3 regions of the Pseudaminobacter sp. Soil_N_29 genome follow, and region 3 is predicted to be linked to each of the others. Evidence: predicted binding sites of a transcription regulator. Region 3 holds the regulator's gene; each other region holds the start of a gene.
What was found. Region 3 encodes PhoB, which activates phosphate uptake and scavenging genes when phosphate is short. Its sites were predicted from a motif close to TGTCATNNANCTGTCAT; they were not measured.
Positions count from the first base shown of each region.

Region 1: AC3A4H_RS01210 (PHP domain-containing protein) is a predicted target of PhoB. The motif match lies at 1,790-1,806, and genes of this name have one in related genera.
Region 2: phnX (phosphonoacetaldehyde hydrolase) is a predicted target of PhoB. The motif match lies at 1,685-1,701, and genes of this name have one in related genera.

Region 1 covers NZ_JBDGLC010000001.1:251,563-259,277, forward strand. The annotation lists gene AC3A4H_RS01200 (HNH endonuclease) at 319-570, opposite strand; gene AC3A4H_RS01205 (GntR family transcriptional regulator) at 930-1,700, opposite strand; gene AC3A4H_RS01210 (PHP domain-containing protein) at 1,873-2,799, shown strand; gene AC3A4H_RS01215 (ABC transporter substrate-binding protein) at 2,814-4,343, shown strand; gene AC3A4H_RS01220 (ABC transporter permease) at 4,403-5,323, shown strand; gene AC3A4H_RS01225 (ABC transporter permease) at 5,325-6,176, shown strand; gene AC3A4H_RS01230 (ABC transporter ATP-binding protein) at 6,169-7,137, shown strand; gene AC3A4H_RS01235 (ABC transporter ATP-binding protein) at 7,134-7,715, shown strand, end outside.
Region 2 covers NZ_JBDGLC010000014.1:9,485-17,199, forward strand. The annotation lists gene AC3A4H_RS22680 (EF-hand domain-containing protein) at 3-593, shown strand; gene AC3A4H_RS22685 (DapH/DapD/GlmU-related protein) at 848-1,480, shown strand; gene phnX (phosphonoacetaldehyde hydrolase) at 1,861-2,697, shown strand; gene AC3A4H_RS22695 (ABC transporter substrate-binding protein) at 2,968-4,086, shown strand; gene AC3A4H_RS22700 (ABC transporter permease) at 4,092-5,021, shown strand; gene AC3A4H_RS22705 (ABC transporter permease) at 5,018-5,848, shown strand; gene AC3A4H_RS22710 (amidohydrolase) at 5,857-7,491, shown strand; gene AC3A4H_RS22715 (helix-turn-helix domain-containing protein) at 7,710-7,715, shown strand, end outside.
Region 3 covers NZ_JBDGLC010000009.1:194,196-201,910, reverse strand. The annotation lists gene pstC (phosphate ABC transporter permease subunit PstC) at 1-1,200, shown strand, start outside; gene pstA (phosphate ABC transporter permease PstA) at 1,197-2,516, shown strand; gene pstB (phosphate ABC transporter ATP-binding protein PstB) at 2,534-3,358, shown strand; gene phoU (phosphate signaling complex protein PhoU) at 3,406-4,119, shown strand; gene phoB (phosphate regulon transcriptional regulator PhoB) at 4,139-4,828, shown strand; gene AC3A4H_RS20130 (ROK family protein) at 4,846-6,081, opposite strand; gene xylF (D-xylose ABC transporter substrate-binding protein) at 6,272-7,315, shown strand; gene AC3A4H_RS20120 (sugar ABC transporter permease) at 7,574-7,715, shown strand, end outside.

The DNA.
Region 1 (7,715 bases), on a different contig from region 3:
GCACCGGCGCGTAGCAGCCCCCTGCGTCGCCGAAATCCAACAACATGCTGTTCGGGGCGACGTTCTACTCGGTCGTAGAAGCACTGGGAGCGGTCGTCGGTGCCTTTGAAGTTTAATGGCGGGATGGGGGCCGTCAGCAGACTGGCGGCTTGTGACAAGAGCCGCGCGAGTAGCGGACGTTGAAGTCGAAGGCTCTAGCACCCCGGATATGGCCCAAATGGCACTTTGCAAAGTGACGAACATGCTGCTGCTTGCAGGCAGTTGTAATCCGTGGAATGGATTTAGTAGTCGAGCCCGCCGGAACAGGACGGGCCCAGTTCAGCCCTGTTGGAATGCCGCCCGGAAGAACGTGTAGTGGTGTCTAACGAAGTCGACGGCGGCTCGGTGTTTGACCGCTTGCCCTGCAAGCTTTCCGTAGGACGTCCCGCAAAGTACTGGCGCAACAACCACTTCGTTCCGCATCGGGTGAAGGGCGATGGGGAATTTGTCAAACAGCGCGTGGGTGTCGGCGCGGAGAATGAGGCCGTTGCTCGTATCATTGCGATAGCTGACGCTCTCCGAGAAGGGGATGACGTGAGCGGCTTACAAAACGGCCTCTACGCGGCAGTCTGTGATGAGGCACTTGCCATAGAGATTGAGAAGATCAGCTCGAAATTTGGACTGCTCTGGCCGCGCCTCTTGCTTCGTGAAACGCCGCTGAAAACCATCGAGTATATTCGCCTGATCCAGCTACAATGCCTTTTCTTCACCGGTCATGTATTGCGTCTTAATCGAAGAAAGTAGCGCCTCCTGTCGTCCAATGAAGTCGGTCACGACGCGCCTGAATTCGGCCGTAACCGGTCACGTGGAGGTTCACCCGTCCAAGTTTTGCGCAATTGGAAGGTGGGTGTCTTGGCGGTAGCAAGACCCTGCTGCAACGCCTCCCGGCTTTATGAAATAGATTGGCCACGGCGTCTAATGTTGTGGGGCATGGCCGCCGGGAAACTGAATAGCAGGTCGAGATTGTCAGCTCGGAAAACCGACTCGGAAATTTCGAGCGGTTCGCCGTTCGGAGTCAGATTCTGGCCGATGACCGTCAGGACCGGTTCACTGCGCCGAACCTTGAGCTCCACGGCTTCAGTCTCGCCAGGTAGTCTCGCGCTGACATAGGTATCGTGGCGGATGAAATCGGGGATGCCGAGAGATCTGAACAACTGCGTAATACTCGGATTGTCCGCAGGGATCGCGGGCAGTTGGGATACGACCGTCGGCGAGAAGTGATGATACGACAGCGAGACGGGCCTCCCGGCGACACTGCGCACGATGACCGCCACCGGCACCGGCACCAGGCGTGAAAGGCCGAGCAGGCGGGCGATCCGCGGGTTGGGAATGCGGCGGCGGGCCGACAGCAGCGCCGCCTTGCCCGGAAGGCCCATGCTTTCCACGGCCGTCGAGAAGCGCGTGCGGATCGATACGGGCAGTTGCAGCCGACTGCCGGTCACCCTGCTTCGTGCGCCCTGGCCGCCTTCGATCATCCCGTCCTGCTTGAGTGCCCTGAGCGCACGGCGCAGCGCGTGGCGGCCGGTTGCGAACCTCTCCATCAACTCTGCCTGCGGCGGTAGATAGCTGCCGTCGGCGAATTCGCCCGTGCGGATCGCTTCGGCAAGTTTGTCATGAATCTGCCGCCAGGCTTCGTCGCCGTCGGTCTCCATCGTCACCATGGCGACTCAACTCCGTCCGTTCCGCATTGCTCGACCAAGTTGCCAACCTGGCGTGAAACTAATGTGAAAGCTCCGCCGAACCGCGCTTCTGTAACAGGCGTGTCACGGAAGTACCGTTGTGTCCTCCCCACACCAGCCCGCAACAGTGCGGACGACAGGAGACGAACGAACGATGCTTCAGGCATTTCAGGCACCCGGACGGTTCTGGAAGGGCAACCTGCACGGACATTCATCGGCCTCTGACGGCACGATCGATGCCGGGGAGGCCTGCCGGCGTTACCGCGCGGCCGGCTACGACTTCACCGTCGTCAGCGATCATTTTCGCGCCAAATACGGCTTTCCGCTTACCGATACCCGAGCGTTCCGCACCGACGATTTCAACACGATCCTCGGCGCCGAACTGCATGCGCCCGCGACCGCACGGGGCGTCGAGTGGCATATCCTCGCCGTCGGCCTGCCCCTGGACTTTGCACCGCCGACGCCAGAGGAAACCGGCCCGGAAATCGCCGCCCGCGCCCGTGCTGCCGGTGCCTTCGTGGCCATCGCCCATCCGCACTGGTATCAACTGACGATCGAGGATGGCCGAGCCATCGATGCCGCGCAGGCCGTCGAAGTCTACAACCACACCAGCCAGGTGCATACCGACCGCGGCGACGGGCTCGTCATGCTCGATGCGCTGCTTTCCGAAGGGCGCCGCCTCCTGGCCATCGCCGTCGATGACAGCCACTGGAAAAACGGCGATGCATTCGGCGGCTGGGTGATGGTGAAGGCCGAGCAGAACACCCCCGAGGCCCTGCTCGCAGCCCTGCATGCCGGCGCATTCTACGCCAGCCAGGGACCGGAGATCCACGACATCAGCCGCGAGGGCGATACGCTCGTCGTCCGTTGTTCGCCGGCCGCCGCGGTGATGGCCGTCGGGCCGGTCAGCGACAATGTGCGCGCTCATGCCGCCCCGGAAGGAGAGGAGCTGACCGAAGTGCGGCTCGACGTCTCGCGCTTTCACGGCGCCTGGTGCCGAATTGCCGTCGCCGATCGGCAGGGCCGGCGCGCCTGGACCAATCCGCTCTGGTTCGACCAGGCAGCCGAAATCAACCCCTAAAGAAGATGGACACCATGAAAAGCATTACCACTTCCGCAGCGCTTGCGGCGTTTCTCGCCGCCTCCACCGTGCTTCCCGCGGCGGCGGCCGAACTGCGCATCGCGCTGCCCACGCAGATCGACAATTTTGACGTTCAGTCCCAGACCGGAAACGATAGCGCTCCCATGCTCTATCAGGTCTACGACACGCTGATCGAGCGCGACTTGTTTTCCGATTCCGTCTCGTTCAAGCCCGGGCTCGCCACCGAGTGGAAGAAGATCGAGCCTACGGTTTGGGAACTGAAGCTGCGCGATGGCGTCAAGATGCATGACGGCACCGTCATGGATGCCGAAGACGTCGCCTTCTCGCTCAACCGCGTGTTCCATCACGAAGATCCGGAATTCTTCTCGACCTGGGGCCGCTGGTTCTACAATTTCAAGGACGTGGAAGTGGTCGACTCGTCGACCGTGCGCATCCACACGATCAAGCCGGAGCCGCTGTTCGAGACGCTGATCTCGTCGCGCCAGGCCGGCATCACCTCCAAGGAGCACTACGACAAGCTCGGCTTTGCCGAGGCGGCGCTGCACCCGGTCGGCACTGGACCCTACAAGGTCAGCCAGTTTGTCGCCAAGGACAAGGTCGTCATGGAGCGCTTCGGTGATTTCTGGGGCGAGCCGGCGCCGTTCGACAAACTGACCTTCCAGAAGGTCTCGGAAGTGGCCAGCCGCGTGACCGGTCTCGTTAACGGCGAGTTCGACCTGATCACCAATATTCCGCCGGATCAGGAAAGCGCGCTCAAGGTCGACGGTGTCGAGACCATGGGGGTCGTCTGGCCGATGTACCATGTCTGGGTCGTCAACATGAGCAACGGCGCGACGGCCGACCCGCGCGTCCGCAAGGCGATGCGCTACTGCACCGACTCCAAGGCGCTTGTCGATGGTCTGTGGGCTGGAAAGGCAGCAGCGGCCACCGCATTGCAGTACAAGGAATTTGGTTCGCCCTATTACGATCCCGCCTATACGACCGAGAAATACGATCCGGCGGAGGCCAAGCGGCTGCTCGCCGAAGCCGGCTACAAGGGCGAGCCGGTCGTCGCCCAGTTCACCAAGAGCTACTATCTGTACGGCGATCTCGCCGCCCAGGTGATCCAGCAGCAGTGGAAGGAATGCGGCATCAATCTCGAACTCCAGCAAATCGAGAAATACGATTACGAGAAGGCAAACTTCCGAGCCTGGTCGAACCCGCTCTACTATCCTGATCCGATGGGCGTGATGGATACCCACTGGTCTCAGTCGTCCTGGACCTACCAGCAGAAGCTTTGGCAACCGCAGAGCCCGGAATGGGCCGCGACCTATGAGATAGCGCGGTTTGGTACGGATCCGGCCGAGAGAAGCGATGCCTATCGCAAGCTTCTGGAGATCGGCGATCAGGAATCAGGCTGGATCTCGCTTTACCAGCCCTATGAACTCTACGCGATGCGCAAGGGCTTCAGCTTCCGCATTCCGGCGAACGACCGCCCCTACGTGCTGCCGCTGCGTGCCGGCGAGGTCGACGTCACCAAGTGACGTCCGCATCGGGGGCGGAGGCCTTTGCTTCCGCCCCTCTTGCCATGAAAGACAGTTCCATGCTTCGCTTTTTCCTCTGGCGATTGTTGCGCGCGCTCGTGACGATGTTCTTCGTGCTGCTGATCGCGTTCCTCACCGTCAGGTTTTCGGGCGATCCGCTCGAATCGATGTTTCCGGAGGGCGTGACCACCGAGCACGCCGAAGCGCTCTATCACCGCTGGAATCTCGACCTGCCGCTTGCCGACCAGTTCACGATCTATCTCAGCCATATCCTCACCGGGGATTTCGGCCGCTCGCTCTTTACCGAGGAGCAGGTCTGGAAGATGTATTCCGATCGCCTGCCGGCGACCCTGTCGGTCGGTGCGCTGGCGCTTGTCGTGGCGATTGCCATCGGCATTCCCCTGGGCGCCATCTCGGCGCTGAAGCGCGGCAGCGTCGCGGAACGCTCGCTGATGGGCATTGCCTTTCTCGGCTATGCGGTTCCGCATTTCGTGCTCGGCATCGGCCTGATCCTCTGTTTCGGCTACTACTGGCGGCTGCTGCCAACCTCGGGGCTTGAATCGCCAGCCCACTACATCCTTCCGGTACTGACTCTGGCCGTGCCGATGATTGCAGGCGTTGCCCGTTTCATGCGTGCGGCAATGCTCGACACGATCGGCAAGCCCTATGTGATGACTGCAGCCTCCAAAGGGCTTCGTGAAGGCGCGATCGCCCGGCGTCACGTGTTGCGCAATGCCATGATCCCGCTGATCACCGTGCTCGGGCTGGAGATTGCCGGTCTCGTCAATGGCTCGGTTTTCGTGGAGGCCGTCTATTCGCTGCCGGGCGTCGGGCGTGTTCTCGTCTCCTCCGTCGAACAGCGCGACTTTCCTGTGCTGCAGATGGGGGTGATCGCCTATGCCGGCATCGTCGTCTTCATCAATCTGTTCGTGGACCTTGCCTATATGCTTGCCGATCCGCGTGTCCGGGTGGAGGGCTGAGATGGCCGCTTCCAGTATGGCCGCATCGCCCTCTCCGCGCCGGCTCCGTTTCGCCACCGCTGCGCTGGCGCTCATCCTGATCGCCGGGGCGCTTGCGCCCTGGCTCAGCCCGCACGATCCCAATGCGGTCGATCTCCTGCGCCGCTCTGTGCCGCCGGCCTGGCTTCCTGGCGGAAACTGGCAGTTTCCGCTCGGCACCGACCAGATCGGCCGCGATCTGCTCTCGCGCTGCCTATGGGGCATCCGCACCTCGTTCGGCATCGCCGCCCTTGGCCTCATCTTTTCGGCCGCCCTTGGCATCGCCATCGGCATCGCTGCGGGTCTCGGCGGTCCGTGGACCGACCGGGTGCTGATGACCTTCGTCGACGTGTTCATTTCGCTGCCCAACCTATTGCTGATGCTGTGCGGCATCGCCCTGCTCGGCACCGGCACATGGGTGCTGGTGGTGATGATCGGCCTCGTCAAATGGGAGGGCTATGCCCGGCTGGTGCGCGGCGAGGTGCTGTCGATTCGCGAACAGGGCTATATGGAAGCGGCCCGGGTCCTGGGCTTTGGCCCTGTCGCCATCGCGCTTCGGCATGTGCTTCCCAATCTGCTTTCGCCGCTTGTGGTCATCCTGACGCTCAGCTTTCCTGGCGTTCTGCTGATGGAGGCGGGTCTTTCCTTTCTCGGCGTCGGCGTCCAGCCGCCCACAGCTTCGCTCGGTCGCATGATCGGCGACGGACGCGACCATCTCGTCAACGCCTGGTGGATTTCCGGCGTGCCGGCGCTGGTGATCGTCGCCATCACGCTGCTGTTCCAGATCATTGGCGATGCGCTGCGGGATCAAGTCGACGAGTGGCGCAATGGCTGAAACACTTCTCTCCATCCGCAACCTTCGACTGGACTTTAGCACCGCGCGCGGGGACGTGTCGGTTCTTCGAGGCATCGATCTCGATCTCGCTGCAGGCGAGGTCACAGCACTTGTCGGCGAGAGCGGATCCGGAAAATCGGCGCTGGGCAAGTCGATCCTCGACCTTCACGCGCCGCCGTTCGTCGCCTCGGCTGCCTCGATGCAGGGAAGCATCCGCCTTCAGGGCGAGGAGCTTCTTGGCGCCCCGGCAGAGCGCCTGAAGCACCTGAGGGCGCGCGAAGTCGCGCTGGTCTCGCAGGAGGCGCTCTCCGGCCTCAATCCGGTGATGCGCGTCGGCCCGCAGATTGCCGAGGCTGCCCGGGCGGCAAACCCGGAACTCAGCCCGATCGCCGCCGAAAGACTGGCACGGGAGATGATCGCCGCCGTCGGACTGCCGGAGCCAGACGCCCGATATCGGGCCTATCCGCATCAGCTTTCCGGCGGCCAGCGCCAGCGGGTGATCATTGCGATCGCGGCGATCCGTCAACCGAAGCTGATGATTGCCGACGAGCCGACCACCGCGCTCGACGTGACGGTCCAGGCCCGCATCCTCGATCTGCTGCGCGCGCTGCAGGCGAAGCACGGCATGGCCATGCTGTTCATCACTCATGATCTTGGCGTGGTGGCGCAGATCGCCCAGCACGTCGCCGTCATGTATGCCGGCCGGATTGTCGAGCGCGGACCGCTTGCTGCTGTCTTCACGAGGCCGCGCCATCCGTATACAGCCGGCCTGATTGCCGCCTTGCCGGAAGCCCCGACGCGTACGGGCCGCCTCGACGGCCATCCCCCGGATCCGGCGACGCTTTCTGACGGCTGCGCCTTTGCACCGCGCTGCCCGCGCGCGACAGGGGTCTGCTCGGTCGCGCCGCCGAACCGAATCCTCGATGACTCTACCTTGCTATGCTGGAACCCGATCCCATGACGCCGGCAATCCGACTCGAAAATGTATGCGCAGCCTATCGCGGTGCTTGGCCGCAGAGATCGAACGGGCGGCTTGCCCTCGACCGGATCGAGTTGACCGTGCCCTCTGGCAGCATTTACGGAGCGGTCGGGGAGAGCGGATCGGGCAAATCAACGCTAGCCCGCGTCCTGCTCCGGCTGATGCAACCGACTTCCGGGTCCGTTGCGGTGGCCGGACAGGATCCCTACCGGCTCAAGGGGCGCGCGATCGCGCAGTTCCGCCGGCTCATCCAGCCCGTGTTCCAGGACAGCATGGCGGCACTTGATCCACGCGTCCGCGTGGGCGACAGCCTGCGCATGGTGCTCGATCTGCATGCGATCGGCCGCCCCGGCGACCGGCAGCGGGCCGTGGAGGACCTGCTGACGAGCGTCGGCCTCGACGCCTCTCTTTGCGGGCGATTTCCACATCAGATCTCCGGTGGCCAGCGGCAGCGGGTGACAATTGCGCGCGCCCTGTCGATTTCACCGCGAATCCTGGTTGCCGACGAACCCGTTTCCGCGCTGGATCTGACGGTTCAGGCCCAGATCCTCGACCTGCTG
Region 2 (7,715 bases), on a different contig from region 3:
TCATGACACGCGTCAAGATGCTGGCAGGCATTGCAGTGGCCGGACTAATGATGGCGCTACCGGCGTCGCCGAGCTTTGCGCAGGAACAAACTCCCTATCAGACGGCCCAGCAGCAACAACAAGGCGGGCCGCAAGTTCAGATCAGCCCTGACCAGTTGCGCCAGATGATCCGGCAGGTCGTCCGTGAGATGATGGCGCAGCGCATGGAAGAGCAGGGAGGGCCAGAAGCCCCGAGAGGCCCGGGGCGGCCCGGAGCCGAGATGATGGGGGAGAGAGGCGGGATGATGCGCGAAAGGCTGCGTGAGCGGGCAGCCGAGGCGCGTGAAGAAGGCGGATGGCGCAAGCACCGTCACGGCCCGCCGTGGATGCGCGGCGTGGGTTTGAAGATCATCTTCGCGGTCATGGATGCCAACGGTGACGGAAAGGTGACCTTGGACGAGGTCAACGATTTCCACGCCCGCATCTTCAGGGCGATGGACGCGGATCAGAAGGGCTACTTGACCATAGAGGATATCCAGGACTTCTTCCGTGATGGCATGCATCGCGGCGGTGCTTCTGGCGATGGCGGCGGTGGAGACTACGGTCAGGAATAAGAGCTGGCCGCGCGCCACCCGCCTGTTGACGCGGAGGGTGGCGCCCAATCGAAAGCGCCGCGGCATTACACCAGGGGCATTTGCAGGAGCGAGCCCAGCTTCCCTCGAGCATAACAGTGCCGCGGCCAGCGCAGCACTCCGCGTGGTCAGCAATGAAAGTGGCGGTCGTTCGCGCTCCCAGACGCCCTTGGCGGCCGTGTGTCACATTTCCTTGATCGTCCCCGGTTAGGCAGGCCCAAATCCGGAGACCGTCAATGCGCTCGACCGCACAACCAAAGCGCCCCAAAATCGGGGAGACCGTTGTCCACGCGACGGCGAGCATAAGAGATTCAACCATAGGCAGATGCTGCGAGATCTTGGCGGACACCTCTCTGCACACGGTCGAACTGGGGGATTATTCCTATCTGGGGCCTCGCTGCATTGTCGGAGACGCGACGATTGGAAAGTTCTGCGCTATCGCCGCGGAAGTCAGGATTGGTGCGCCCAATCACCCGATGGACCGGCCGTCTATGCATCGTTTCAGCTACTGCCCAGAATATTACTCAATGGATGCAGTGCGCGACGGTTCCTTTTTTGATCAGCGAAGGGAAGATCGCGTTGTCATCGGGAATGATGTCTGGATTGGCCACGGGGTAATCGTGTTGCCGGGTGTAAAGGTTGGAGACGGTGCCGTGCTCGCAGCAGGCGCGGTCGTCACCAGGGACGTTCAGCCATACACCATCGCCGGTGGTGTTCCTGCAAAGATCATTCGCGAGCGGTTTACGCGAACGATAGCGGAGAGGCTCACGTCAATTGCTTGGTGGGATTGGCCATTCGAGACAATCATGGCGCGGCTCGCCGACTTTCAGTCAAGCGATATCGAGGCCTTTTGCGAGCGCTGGTCCTAGTACACCTCGCGACGCTTCTGGCGCAAAGCGGTCCTCGTCGCCTGTGACCTCAACGCGATACGCCACGTCAATGGCATCACCGCACCCGAGAGCCAGCAGATCTGCTGCCACGCCCCATCAGGCGGTCGACAGGCTCGGCTTGCGGTTAGCTCGCAAGAGCCCACAGAGACATTATCCTGGCTGCGAGCAAACTTCGTCGCCAACGGTCGCCAAGCTGTCATCAAATTGCGCTAGCGCAGGGCCGCTGCAATGTGAGATCGGCCCGCCATGAACACAATCCCCCCGGGGCAATGTCCTCGCCAATCGCAGGTTCTCACTCGCTGATCAGACGGCTTAAGCGGCCTGCCGCGCTCTCTTCCCAGTTTCAACCAGGCAAGACGATGAACAAGACCAACACACTCGGGCACAATTTTCGCGGTCCCGTTTCGACAGCCATTTTTGACTGGGCCGGCACGGTTCTCGATTTTGGTTGCATTGCGCCGGTGGCGGCGTTTCGTGAGGCCTTCGCCGAGGATGGCGTGGCCATCTCGGAGGCCGAGGCGCGCGCCCCCATGGGCGCCGCCAAGCGCGAACACCTCGAGATGATTCTCGCCCAGCCCGCCGTCGCCGAGCGCTGGCAGGCAAGCAAAGGCGCCGCGTCCACACCAGCGGATGTGGAGCGCCTCTACGCGGCGTTCCTGCGCATCGATGAGGTCCAGTGCGCGCGCTACAGTGCGCTTATTCCGGGGGCGCTCGAAACCATTGCCGCGCTTCGCAGCCGCGCCATCGCCATCGGCAGCACCACGGGCTATCCCCGCAGTGTGATGAACAACCTGATGCCGCTCGCCAAGGCGCAGGGCTATGAGCCTGATCATTGTGTTACGGTGAGCGATGTCAAACGTGGTCGGCCCTATCCGGACATGGTTCTGGACAATGCCATCGCGCTTGGCGCGCCAGATGTGCGCGCCTGCGTGGTGGTGGACGATAGCCCAACGGGTCTGGTTTCGGCTCGTGCCGCCGGCATGTGGGCTGTCGGTATCGTCGCCAGCGGCAATGAAATCGGTTTGTCGCTCGCCGACTGGCAGGCGCTGGACGAGGCGGCCCAGGACGCGCATCGGCAGCGTGCAGGGCGCGTGCTGCGCGAAGCGGGCGCCCACTACACGATCGATACCATTGCCGATCTCCTCCCGGTGATCGAAGCCATCGACGCCCGTTTGCGGGCCGGAGACAAGCCGTGACGCGGTCGTGAAAACGAGCGAACTTACGGCCTGCGGCCGGCTCCGCATCAGTCCCGGCGAGAGCCGGATGCCGGTCACATCGCCGATGATCACTGCCAGCTCGCAATAGTCGCCAAGGTTCACCATAGCGGAATAGCGGACGTCCACTTTTAGGGCCTCACCCCATTCTTCGATTCTGGTGGCAGTGACAGGCCGCTTATTGACTCGTGATTCAAAATCCTCCTACGCTGCTTCCATAAATATCCAGAAAATCAACTGGAGGGGAGCAATATGCAGCGCATCAAGTTCATCGACAGGATGGCATCGGGCGCACTGACAAGGCGCCAAATGCTCCAGGGTGCAGCCGCTTTCGGCGTGGGCCTTACTTTGTCACCGAGATTGTCGGCTGCAGCGGAAGTTCTGACGTGTCTCGAATGGACGGGCTACGACAGTGACGACTATTTCCGATCTTATGTCGGCAAGCATGGGACTGCCCCGAGCTTTTCCACCTTCGGTGGGGAAGAAGAAGCGCTGGCCAAGGTGCGGGCGGGATTTGCCGCGGATCTCATGCACCCTTGCAACTATTCTGTCGGACGCTTCGTGGAGGCCGGTCTGACGGTGCCGATCGACACCGCCAAGCTCTCCAACTGGAAGGATGTTTTCCCCGCGCTTCAGACGGCAGACGGCGTGGTCGTGAATGGAGACGTGGTGATGGCACCAGCCGACTGGGGCAACGCCAGCATCGCCTACCGGCCCGACCTGATTGGAGATGCCTTCAAGGACGGCGAGAGCTGGGGGATCTTCTACGACGACGCCTTCGAGGGCAAGGTTTCGATGCTCGATGATCCGCTCGCTATCGCCATCGGCCAGATGGTCAAGGGCGTAAGCTACCGTGACGCCAATCTACTCACCGGCGACAAGCTCCAGGCTGCCAAGGAGTTCGGGGCCAAGGCGGTGAAGAATTCGCGCTTCCTCTGGACCGACTCGACCGAGCTGCAGCAAGGCCTGGCCTCGGGTGAGATCGCCGCTGCCTATGCGTGGAACGACACCGTGAAGAACCTTCTCGCGGAAGGGATCGAGGCCAGGTATGCCAAGCCGAAGGAGGGGTACTTCACCTGGTTCTGCGGCATGACGATCCTCAATTCCGGCAAGGCGGACCCGGCGCTCGCCTATGACTTCATAGATGCGTGGCTCTCTCCGGAAACCGGCAAGCTCCTGATCGAAGGCTCGGGTTTCGGTCATGCCAACATGAAGGCCTTCGAAATATCCGACCCCGAAGCGGTCAAGGCCATGGGCATCACCGATCCCGTCGAGCACATGAAGAGTGCGATCCTGTTCGAGCCGCAGCCAAGTTCGGTTGTCAATGAGCAGCAGAAGGTCTGGGAAGAGATCAAGGCGCTGAAGCTGTAGTCGCCATGAAGATCGCGCCGGATCGTCAGGTGCGGGCATGGCGAAAGCGGAGCGTCGGCTACGGGCTCGTCGCCTCGATTCTGCTGGTGCTCCTTGCTCCGCTCTTTGCGCTTGTTGTCCTGAGCTTCTGGACCCAGCACGGCTTTGCCATCGATCGGACGCCTACGCTCGCCAACTACTGGAGCCTTATTGAACCTTCGGCGACGGCAACAGTCTATTTCGGCATCCCCTTCTATCTGAAGAATCCCGTGCCGGCGATACTGCTGCTGAAGTCGCTGGCGATATCATTGGTCGCCACTTTGGCGGTCCTGCTCGTCGCCTACCCGATGGCTTACTTTCTCGCCTTTCGGGTGAAGCGCTACAAGGTGCTCTGGCTGATCCTGATCACCATTCCGTTCTGGACGAGCTACCTGCTGCGGGTCTTTGCCTGGAAGATCGTCCTCGGCTTCAACGGCGCAATCAATTCAGGGCTGATCAGCCTCGGCCTGATCGATAAGCCGCTGGACTTCCTTCTCTATAACCCCTTTGCCGTCATCATCACCCTCATCCATGCCTGGGTGACCTTCGCCATCCTGCCGATCTACGTCTCCCTCGAGAAAGTCGATCGCACGCTGCTGGAGGCCGCCACGGACCTCGGCGACGACCGCTGGGTCCGCTTCCGCCGGATCACTTTCCCGCTTTCATTGCCGGGCGTCATCGCCGCGGCACTGCTCGTCTTCATTCCGACGGTCGGCGACTACGTCACGCCGACGCTGGTCGGAGGACCAGGGGGAACAATGATCGGCAACTCCATCCAGACGCTGTTCTTCAAGCAGGACAATGCGCCGCTTGGCGCCGCGGTTTCGATCGTCATGATGCTGGTGATCGCGGCCCTTTGCGCCTTGTTTCTCTGGGCGGTCGGCTACAGCCGGTTGCGCGAACGGGGTGCACGATGAAAGGGCGGTTCCGCTTCCTCACACTTTACGCCGCGTTCTTCCTCATATTCCTCTATGCGCCGACGGTGCTGCTGCCGCTGTTTTCGTTCAACGACAACACCTTCGCCGTCTTCCCGCTGAAGGGCTTCACGCTGCGGCACTATGGAGCCATGGCCGGCAATATCGCCATGATCGATGCGCTGGCAAACAGCCTCATCGTCGGGACCATCACTTCGCTGCTCGCCACGGCCATCAGCATCCCGCTTGCAATCGCGCTGACACGCCGTCTCCTGCCGGCCAGCGGGCTGGTTCTATTTACGGTAACACTACCGCTTGTCGTGCCCTCGATCGTCTTTGCCGTTGCTTTCCTCATCCTGCTGGTGCGAATCCTGCAGATTGAGCTTTCATTGCTGACGATCACGCTTGCGCACATTTTTCTCTGCCTGCCATTTTCGGTGATGGTGATGATGTCGCGGCTCGACGGGCTCGATCGCAGTCTGGAAGAAGCCTCGCGCGATCTTGGCGAGACGGCACTCGGCACCTTCCGGCGCATCACGCTGCCGCTGATCTCCCCGGCGGTCATTTCCAGCCTCTTGATGTGCTTCATCACCTCGTTCGACGAGTTTGTACTGGCCTTCTTCCTCAGCGGCACGCGACCGACCTTGCCGGTGTTTCTGTTTGGACAACTTCGCTTTCCCAACAAGCTGCCCTCGGTGCTGGCGCTAGGCTCGCTGATCCTGATCGCCTCCACCATCCTCGTCATCGTGTCGGAACTCATTCGGCGCAGAGAAGGCGCCGCATCAAAGTCCGAAGCTCTCGAACTGCCCATTCAAGCCAACGCAACATAGAGGCGATCATGCTCCGACCTGAACTTATCGTCGTGAATGCCAATATCGTCACCATGGATCCGCTGACGCCGGGGGCGGAGGCCCTCGCGGTGGTCGACGGCCGCGTGGCGGCGCTGGGAACAAGCGCCGAAATCCGGGCACTTGCGTGCGCAGATACGCAGGTCGTCGATGCGGGCGGTCGCCTGGTCCTGCCCGGCTTTCAGGACACGCATATCCATTTGCAGGACAGCGGCTACCACTACGGCATGACCGCGGCGCTCGACGACGCCCGTACGCCGCAGGACCTCCAGGCGATCCTTCGCGAATTTGCGGCCAGCAACGACGGCAGCTGGGTCAATGGCGTCGGCTGGAATACGGGCATATTCACCGAGCACAATCTCGATCGCCATGTGCTGGACGCGGTCGTGCCGGATCGGCCATGTTTCATCCTTGCCGGGGACGGACACAATGCCTGCATCAACACCAGGGCCTGCGAAGCGGTCGGACTGGTCAAGGGTACAGCCGATCCGCACAACGGCCATTTCGTCGTTGACGCCGCCGGAGTGCCGACCGGCCTGCTCTATGAAGATGCGGTGAAGTGGGTCGAGGATCGCATGCCCGAGGTGACCGATGCCGACTATGCCGACGGCGTCCGCTACGGGCAGGCGCTCTGCAATCGCAATGGCATCACCGGGGTCCTCGACGCACTCGTCGAAGAGCGTCATGCACGTGTATACAAGGGCATGGCTACGCGGGGGGAGCTGACGGTTCGCGTCTGCGCCACGGCCAAGGTCTTTCCTCGGGAGACTACGTCTGCGGCCCTTGCGCGTGTGAACGAGCTTCGCAGCAACAATGCCCTTGAGATGTTCCGCATCCACTCGGCGAAGTTCTTCCTTGACGGCGTCATGGAGAACCGTACGGCAGTGATGCTCGAGGACTACTCCGATGAGATCGGTGGTAATGCACCTTTGATGTTCGGATACGAGCAGGTGAAGGAACTCTTTGTCGCCTTCGACGCCGCCCGCTACCAGATTCATGTGCATGTGATCGGCGACGGCGCCGTGCGTGCTGCACTCGACGGGCTGGAGGCGGCAAAGGAAAAGAACGGGCTTTGGCCGAGCCACCACCAACTTGCGCACATCCAGTGCATAGACCCGGCCGACATTCCGCGTTTTCGCAAGCTTGGGGCAGTCGCCAACGTTCAGGCACTTTGGGCGCGAAACGAACCCTCCGTAACCGATGTGGCGCTACCGATGGTAGGTGAAGAGCGAGGCAAATGGATGTACGCGTTCCGCTCGCTGATCGATGCGGGTGCCGACTGGACGCTCTCCTCCGACTGGGGCGTATCGACGCTCAACCCGTTCCAGATCATGGCGACCGCGCTCACACGCCAGCCTCCCAGGAAGAATGGCGATCATCCGGTCTTCCTGGCCGAACAGCGGCTAACCCGAGAGGAGTGCATCAAGGGCTACACCGTCAACGCTGCGCGGTCGGCCTGGCGCGAGGCGAGCACAGGCTCGCTATCTGTCGGCAAACACGCCGATCTTATTGTCCTCGACCGGAATATCTTGACCTGCGATGTCTACGATATCGGCGACACAGAAGTGCTGTTGACCCTGCTGGGTGGAAGGCAGGTGCACCGCTCAGAAGCCTTTGCGTCATAGTTGGCGTGCTCAACGGGGTTTTTTGCAACGGCTGAATGGGAGCGCAAAGGGTCTGCTGCGCGTCATCGCGGTGGTCATGAGAGGAGTTGCGTGTGCGGGGCTCAGGAGGGCTCCCAACCTGTAGCAGTGTCTCAAACCTGCTTGAGCCCGAGTCTTGACGAACCCATCTGGTCGGACCAAAATCTCCAAGGGTGCATAAGGCAGCACTCGGAGGGGAAATGGCC
Region 3 (7,715 bases):
ACGCTTGCCGCCGGCCTGACCAAGAGCCTGGCCAACGGCCTGCGCCGGCTCGACGCGCCGATGGCGACCAATCCCCCGGCCAGCTTTGCCGAATTGCAGCCGCTGCTGGCCGCGCGTGGCGTGGCGCTGGCGCCCGACACGCAAGACTACATGATCCCGATTGCGGTGGACGCCAACCGCACCCAGGACATGCTGCGCATGGTCGGCGCGGTGGCGATCCTTGCGCTATCGGTGGCCGGTGCGGCCTTCGGCCTCTCGCAGATCCGCCTGCGCGCGCGGGCGCGCAACAATGTCGAGACGGTGGTGCTGTGGGGCCTGCTGGCCGCTTCCACCATCGCGATCCTGACCACCATCGGCATCGTTCTGTCGATGCTGTTCCAGACCATCCACTTCTTCGAGCGCGTGCCGCTTTCCAATTTCTTCTTCGGCACCGTGTGGGACCCGCGCTTCGCGGCCGCGGGCTCGGGAGGGGCGGAAGGCCAGTTCGGCCTGATCCCGCTCCTGGCCGGCACGCTCTACATCGCGTTCGTGGCCATGCTGGTGGCCGTGCCGGTCGGGCTGATGTCGGCCGTCTACATGGCCGAATACGCCTCGCCCAGGCTGCGCGCCACGGTCAAGCCGGCGCTGGAGCTGCTGGCGGGCATCCCGACCATCGTCTACGGTATCTTCGCGCTGGTGACGCTCGGGCCCTTCCTGCGCGACCTGAGTGCGGCACTTGCTGGCGGCACCAGTTTCATCCAGGCCCAGAGCATCCTGACCGCCGGCCTGGTGATGGGCGTGATGCTCATCCCGGTCGTTTCCTCGCTCTCCGACGACATCATCACCGCGGTTCCCCGCGCCCTGCGCGACGGCTCGCTGGGGCTCGGCGCGACGCGCTCGGAAACCATCAAGCGGGTTATTTTGCCGGCCGCACTTCCGGGCATCGTGGGTGCCATCCTGCTCACTGCCTCGCGCGCCATCGGCGAGACCATGATCGTGGTGCTGGCCGCCGGCGTGGCCGCCAACCTGACGCTCAACCCGTTCGAGGCGATGACCACCATCACCGTGAAGATCGTCAACCAGCTCACCGGCGACCTTGAGTTCAACTCGCCGCAGACGCTGGTGGCCTTTGTGCTCGGCATCACGCTGTTTGCCCTGACGCTGGTGATGAACATCTTCGCGCTCTACATCGTGCGCAAGTACCGGGAACAGTACGAATGACCGACATTCCCTTGAACGGCATTACCAGCGGCACCGTTGCGCGCCCGCGCCGCGACATCGGCCTGAAGCGCCGCTACGCCGCCGAGCGTCGTTTCCGCATCTATGGGATGCTGGCGATTTCCATCGGCCTGGTGTTCCTGGCGGTGATGCTGACCTCCGTGGTCTCCAAGGGCTACACCGCCTTCTGGCAGACGACGGTGACGCTGCCGATCACCTTCAACGAGAAGGTCATCGACCCCGAAGGCAAGCGCGCGACCGACCCGAACGTGCTCATCACGGCCAACTATCCCAAGCTGGCCGAAAGCGCGCTTGTGGCGAAGCTGGGCATCGACCCGCACGACAAGGCTGCCATTCGCAAGCTCAAGGGTTTCCTTTCGGACGGCGTGCGGGCGCAGTTGCGCGCGGTGGTTATGGACGACCCGTCGGTCATCGGCACGACGCGCAATGTCGACATCCTCGTTGCCGCCAACATCGATTCCGCCTTCAAGGGCCAGATCGACCTTTCGGTGGACGAAAGCCGGCGCAAGGTTTCCGACCAGCAGGTGGCATGGATGAATCAGCTTGCCGCCGACGGTTCGCTGGCCGAGCATTTCAACAAGGGCCTGTTCACCTTCGGCGCCTCCAGCCGGCCGGAAACCTCGGGCATGGGCGTGGCGATCATCGGCTCGTTCTACATGATGGTGATCGTGCTGTTGCTGGCGCTGCCCATCGGCGTGGCGGCCTCGATCTATCTCGAGGAATTCGCCAAGAAGAGCCGCCTGACCGACCTGATCGAGGTCAACATCAACAACCTGGCCGCGGTGCCGTCGATCGTCTTCGGCCTGCTCGGCCTGTCGGTGTTCATCAACTTCCTCGGCCTGCCGCGTTCGGCCGCCCTGGTCGGCGGCCTGGTGCTGACGCTGATGACGCTGCCAACCATCATCATCGCGACCCGTGCCGCCCTCGCCGCCGTGCCGCCCTCGATCCGCTCGGCCGCCCTTGGCCTCGGCGCCTCCAAGATGCAGATGGTGTTCCAGCACATATTGCCGCTGGCAACCCCGGGCATCCTCACCGGCACCATCATCGGCCTGGCGCGCGCGCTGGGCGAGACGGCGCCGCTGCTGCTGATCGGTATGGTCGCCTTCGTGGCCGACTATCCGGCGACGCCGCTGGAACCGGCGACCGCATTGCCGGTGCAGATCTACATGTGGGCCAACGAGGCCGAGCGCGCCTTCGTGGAGCGCATGTCGGGCGCCATCATCATCCTGCTCGTGTTCCTGATGGCCATGAACATCACGGCCATCGTGCTGCGACGGCGTTTCGAGCGGCGCTGGTAGGCGAAGGATGCTTTAGTATGAACATCATGACGGAAGTGGCACTCGAGAACGCGGTGAACGACAAGATGAACGGTACGCCCAAGGAAATCATCAAGATGCGCGGCCGCAAGGTGTGCGTGTTCTATGGCGACAAGCAGGCGTTGTTCGACGTCGACCTCGACGTGCGCGAAAACCAGGTGACGGCGCTGATCGGGCCTTCGGGCTGCGGCAAGTCGACCTTCCTGCGCTGCCTCAATCGCATGAACGATACCATCGACAGCGCCCGCGTGACCGGCCAGATCACGCTGGACGAACAGGACATCTACGACAAGAGCATCGACGTGGTGGAGCTGCGCGCCCGCGTGGGCATGGTGTTCCAGAAGCCGAACCCGTTTCCGAAGTCGATTTACGAGAACGTTGCCTATGGCCCGCGCATCCACGGCCTCGCCCGCAAGAAGGCCGACCTGGATGCCATCGTCGAGACCAGCCTGAAGAAGGCCGGCCTGTTCAACGAGGTGAAGGACCGTCTCAACGAGCCGGGCACCGGGCTTTCCGGCGGCCAGCAGCAGCGCCTGTGCATCGCCCGCGCCATTGCCGTTTCGCCCGAGGTGATCCTGATGGACGAGCCGTGCTCGGCGCTCGATCCGATCGCCACCGCGCGCGTGGAGGAACTGATCGACGAGCTGCGCCAGAACTACACCATCGTCATCGTCACCCACTCCATGCAGCAGGCGGCGCGCGTATCGCAGCGCACGGCCATGTTCCATCTGGGCCAGCTGGTCGAGGAGGGCGACACCGACAAGATGTTCACCAACCCCGACGACAAGCGCACGCAGGACTACATTACCGGCCGGTTTGGCTGACCCGCGGTTGATCCGCACGCCGGACAAAGGATTGCATAGACATGATCATGGGCAAACACACCGTCACGTCCTTTGACGAGGAACTGGGGCACATCGACCGGCTGCTGCGGGACATGGGCGATCTGGCCGGCGCCATGGTCTGTGGCGCCATCCGGGCGCTGGTCAATTCCGACAATGCGCTTGCCCAGCGGGTGATTTCCGACGACGCGGTGATGGACGCGCGCCAGCGCGAGCTGGACGACCGCGCCATCACGCTGATCGCCAAGCGGCAGCCCATGGCGCAGGACCTGCGCGCCGTGGTGGGCGCGATCCGCATGGCCGGCGACCTGGAGCGCATCGGCGACCTTGCCAAGAACATCGCCAAGCGCGTCGGCGCCGTGGGCGAGAGCGCCACGCCCCGCAGCCTCGCCCATTCCATCGAGACGATGTCGGACATGGTACTGGAGCAGATCAACGGCGTGGTCGACAGATATGTGACGCGCCAGCCCGAAGGCCTGAAGGCGCTGCGCGCGGCGGACGAGAACATCGACGTGAAGTACACCTCAGTGTTCCGCGAGCTGCTGACCTACATGATGGAGGATCCGCGCAACATCACCGCCTGCACGCATCTTCTGTTCTGCGCCAAGAACCTGGAACGCATCGGCGACCATGTCACCAACATCGCCGAGAACGCCTACTATGTGATGACCGGCCAGCAGCTGCCGCCCAACCGGCCGAAGTTCGACGAGACCTCGCTTTCGGCGCCGGAATCGACGACCTGAGCGGGAGACCGGAAAAGTGATGATCGCCCCAAAAATCATGGTGGTGGAGGACGAGGAGCCGCTGGGCGTCCTGCTCCGCTACAATCTGGAATCGGAAGGCTACCAGGTCGAGGTCGTGCCGCGCGGCGACGAGGCGGAAATCCGCTTGCAGGAGAACGTGCCCGACCTTCTGGTGCTGGACTGGATGCTTCCGGCGGTCTCCGGCATCGAACTGTGCCGCCGCCTGAGGATGCGCCCCGAGACCGAGCGCCTGCCCATCATCATGCTGACGGCGCGCGGCGAGGAGAGCGACCGCGTGCGGGGCCTTTCCACCGGCGCCGACGACTATCTGGTCAAGCCGTTCTCGACGCCGGAGTTCATGGCGCGGGTGAAGGCGCTGCTGCGCCGTGCCAAGCCCGAGGTTCTGTCCAGCGTGCTGAAGGTGGGCGACATCATGCTCGACCGCGAGGCGCACCGCGTCTATCGCGGCAAGAGCGAGATCAAGCTCGGGCCCACGGAATTCCGCCTGCTGGAATTCATGATGCGCCACCCCGGCCGCGTCTTCTCGCGCGGGCAGCTGCTCGACAATGTCTGGGGCGAGACGATCTATATCGACGAGCGCACGGTGGACGTGCATGTGGGCCGGCTGCGCAAGGCGATCAATCCCGGCAACCTGCCGGACGTGATCCGCACCATCCGAGGCTCGGGCTACGCCATCCGGGAGGATTGAGCCCGGCTGGCCGCGGCTCAGGCCGCCCCCGCGGCGCTTATCAGGGCAGGGCCGGGCGCGAAGATCTCCCGGTCGACGAAGGTGAGGGCGTTCATTGTGCAGCCTTCGCGGATCAGCGGCCGTTCGTTCGGCAAGGTGTCGAAGGAGATCGCCTTGTTGTGCTGGCCGCCCGCGGTCTTGTCGATAGCTGAGCGCAGCGCCGGCTCGATGAGGTCGAAGGCGGTCGCGCCGATGCCGACCAGCGCGACGGGCGCGGGGTCGATCAGCGCAAACAGGCTGCCGAGGCCGAAGCCGATGGCTTCGCCGGCGATGCGGAAGGCTTCGCGCTCCGGTCCATCGGCTGCCCGCGCCCTGTCGGCCATGGCGCGTATCTCCTCGTCCGAAATGTCGGCCAGCGGCGCCTGGTCCTCGCTTTCCCCGCGCGCATTGCGCCAGATGGCGTAGTTGCCGGCATAGGCTTCCACGCAGCCGCGACGGCCGCAGCGGCACAGCGCGCCATCGGGCCGGTGGATCATGTGGCCGAACTCGCAGCCCGACGATTGCGTGCCGGTGAAGAGTTCCCCCTTCAACACCATTCCCATGCCGATGCCGTGCGAGAGCAGGATGGCGATGAAGTCGTTGCGGTAGCGCTCTGGCTTTCGCCAGCGCAGCGCCACCGCGATCATGTTGCAGTCGTTCTCCACGGTGGCGGGGATGCCGGTGGCGGCTTCGAGCCGGTCGGCGAATTCGAGATCCGCGTGCGGGGTGATGGGCGACCACAGCATCATGCGCGATCCGGCATCGGTGATGCCCTGCACGGCCATGCCGATGCGCAGCACGCGATGGCCGGCGGCCCGGCGGGCCTCGACCTGCCGGCGCACCATGGCGACGCAGTCGCCGAGCAGCGCTTCGCGCCCGGTGGCCAGCGTCTCCAGCCGGCGCTCTTCCGATGCGACCACCTGCCCGGCGTAATCGACCACGGCGACCGACAGGAAATTGAGCGACAGCACCACGGTGATGACTTCGGCGGCTTCCGGGGCGAGGCCGAGCGCTACCTGCGGGCGGCCGCGCTTCGAGCTTGCGGCTTCAGCCGCCTTTTCGGCGAGGATGCCTTCGGCGATGAGGTCGGCGGAAATGGCCGAGATGGTGGAATGGCTGAGGCCCGTGGTCCCCGCGATCTCGGTGCGGGACGGCTGGCCCGCGCGCCGCACGGCCGCGATGACCATGGCGCGGTTGCGCTTGCGCAGATCGTCGTGACGGATCGCCACCGGCATTTCGGCATTTCCTCCCGGAGCCTTGTTGCGCTGCGCAGATTCCAGTTCGCGTGCGCCGCGTCAACCTTCGGCGGGATGTTGACAGAACTTCAGGGTTACGACACTATTTTTTCGAGGTTCGAAATAATAGCCTCGACAAGGGCCCCAGGCCATCGTCATCGCGCCCTGGAGGGGGCGCAGGGAGGAAATCATGAAGATGTTTGCAACCGCCTTGCTGGCGGGTGTCGCGCTGTCGGTGTCGCTGGCAGGCGTGGCGCAGGCGAAGGACAAGATCATCGGCGTTTCCTGGTCGAACTTCCAGGAGGAGCGCTGGAAGACCGACGAAGCGGCGATCAAGGCCGCCCTCGAAGCTTCGGGCGACAAATACATTTCCGCCGACGCCCAGTCCTCGGCGGCCAAGCAGCTGACCGACGTGGAAAGCCTGATCTCGCAGGGCGCCAACGCGTTGATCATCCTGGCGCAGGACGCCAGCGCCATCGGGCCGGCGGTCGAGAAGGCCGTGGCCGAGGGCATTCCGGTGGTGGGCTACGACCGCCTGATCGAGAACAAGGATGCCTTCTACCTGACCTTCGACAACAAGGAAGTCGGCCGCCTGCAGGCCAAGGCCGTCTATGCCGTGAAGCCCGAAGGCAACTACGTCTTCATCAAGGGCAACGGCGCCGACCCGAACGCCGACTTCCTCTTCGCCGGCCAGATGGAAGTGCTGAAGGAGGCCATCGACGCCGGCAAGATCAAGAATGTCGGCGAGGCCTATACCGACGGCTGGCTGCCGGCCAACGCCCAGAAGAACATGGAGCAGTTTCTGACCGCCAACGACAACAAGGTTGACGCGGTGGTGGCCTCCAACGATGGCACCGCCGGTGGCGCGGTGGCGGCGCTCGAGGCACAGGGCCTGGCCGGCTCGGTGCCGGTTTCGGGCCAGGACGGCGACCATGCCGCGCTCAACCGCATCGCGCTCGGCACGCAGACCGTGTCGGTGTGGAAGGATTCGCGTGAGCTGGGCAAGGCCGCGGCCGAGATCGCGGCGCAGCTCGCCGACGGCAAGAAGATGGATGAGATCCCGAACGCGACCAAGTGGTCGGATGGCCCCAACAAGGTCGAGATGACCTCGGTCTTCCTCAAGCCGATGCCGATCACCAAGGACAACCTCAACGTCGTCATCGACGCCGGCTGGGTTTCCAAGGACGTGGTCTGCCAGGGCGTGAAGGCGGGGTCGGTCGCAGCCTGCGACTAGGCCGGACGCTTGCCACAAGGCTCGTTCGGTTCCGCACGGGGCGGGCAAGACGCGGCCGCCTGCCGCTGTCCGGCTCGTTGGACGCCGCGGTTTGAGGAGAAACCGCGGCGTTTCATTCGCCGCCGCATGCCCGGTCAGGCGCGCGGCATTCAGTTCGTACAAAGTGCCTCTCCGGAAAATCGATTCCGTGTTTCCAAGGGCGTGCGCTAGGATGATGTCCTGAGACCGGCGCAAGACCGGACCGGGCGGGAGGGTGTCATGACCGAAGTGACAACGCAGGAACCCGCGGCGCAGGACACCGCCGGGCACGGGCTTGCGGACCGGGCGCGAGCCTCGGAGGCCGGGGCCATCGGGCGTTTCCTGCAGGCGACGGAACTCGACACGCGCATGCTGGGCATGG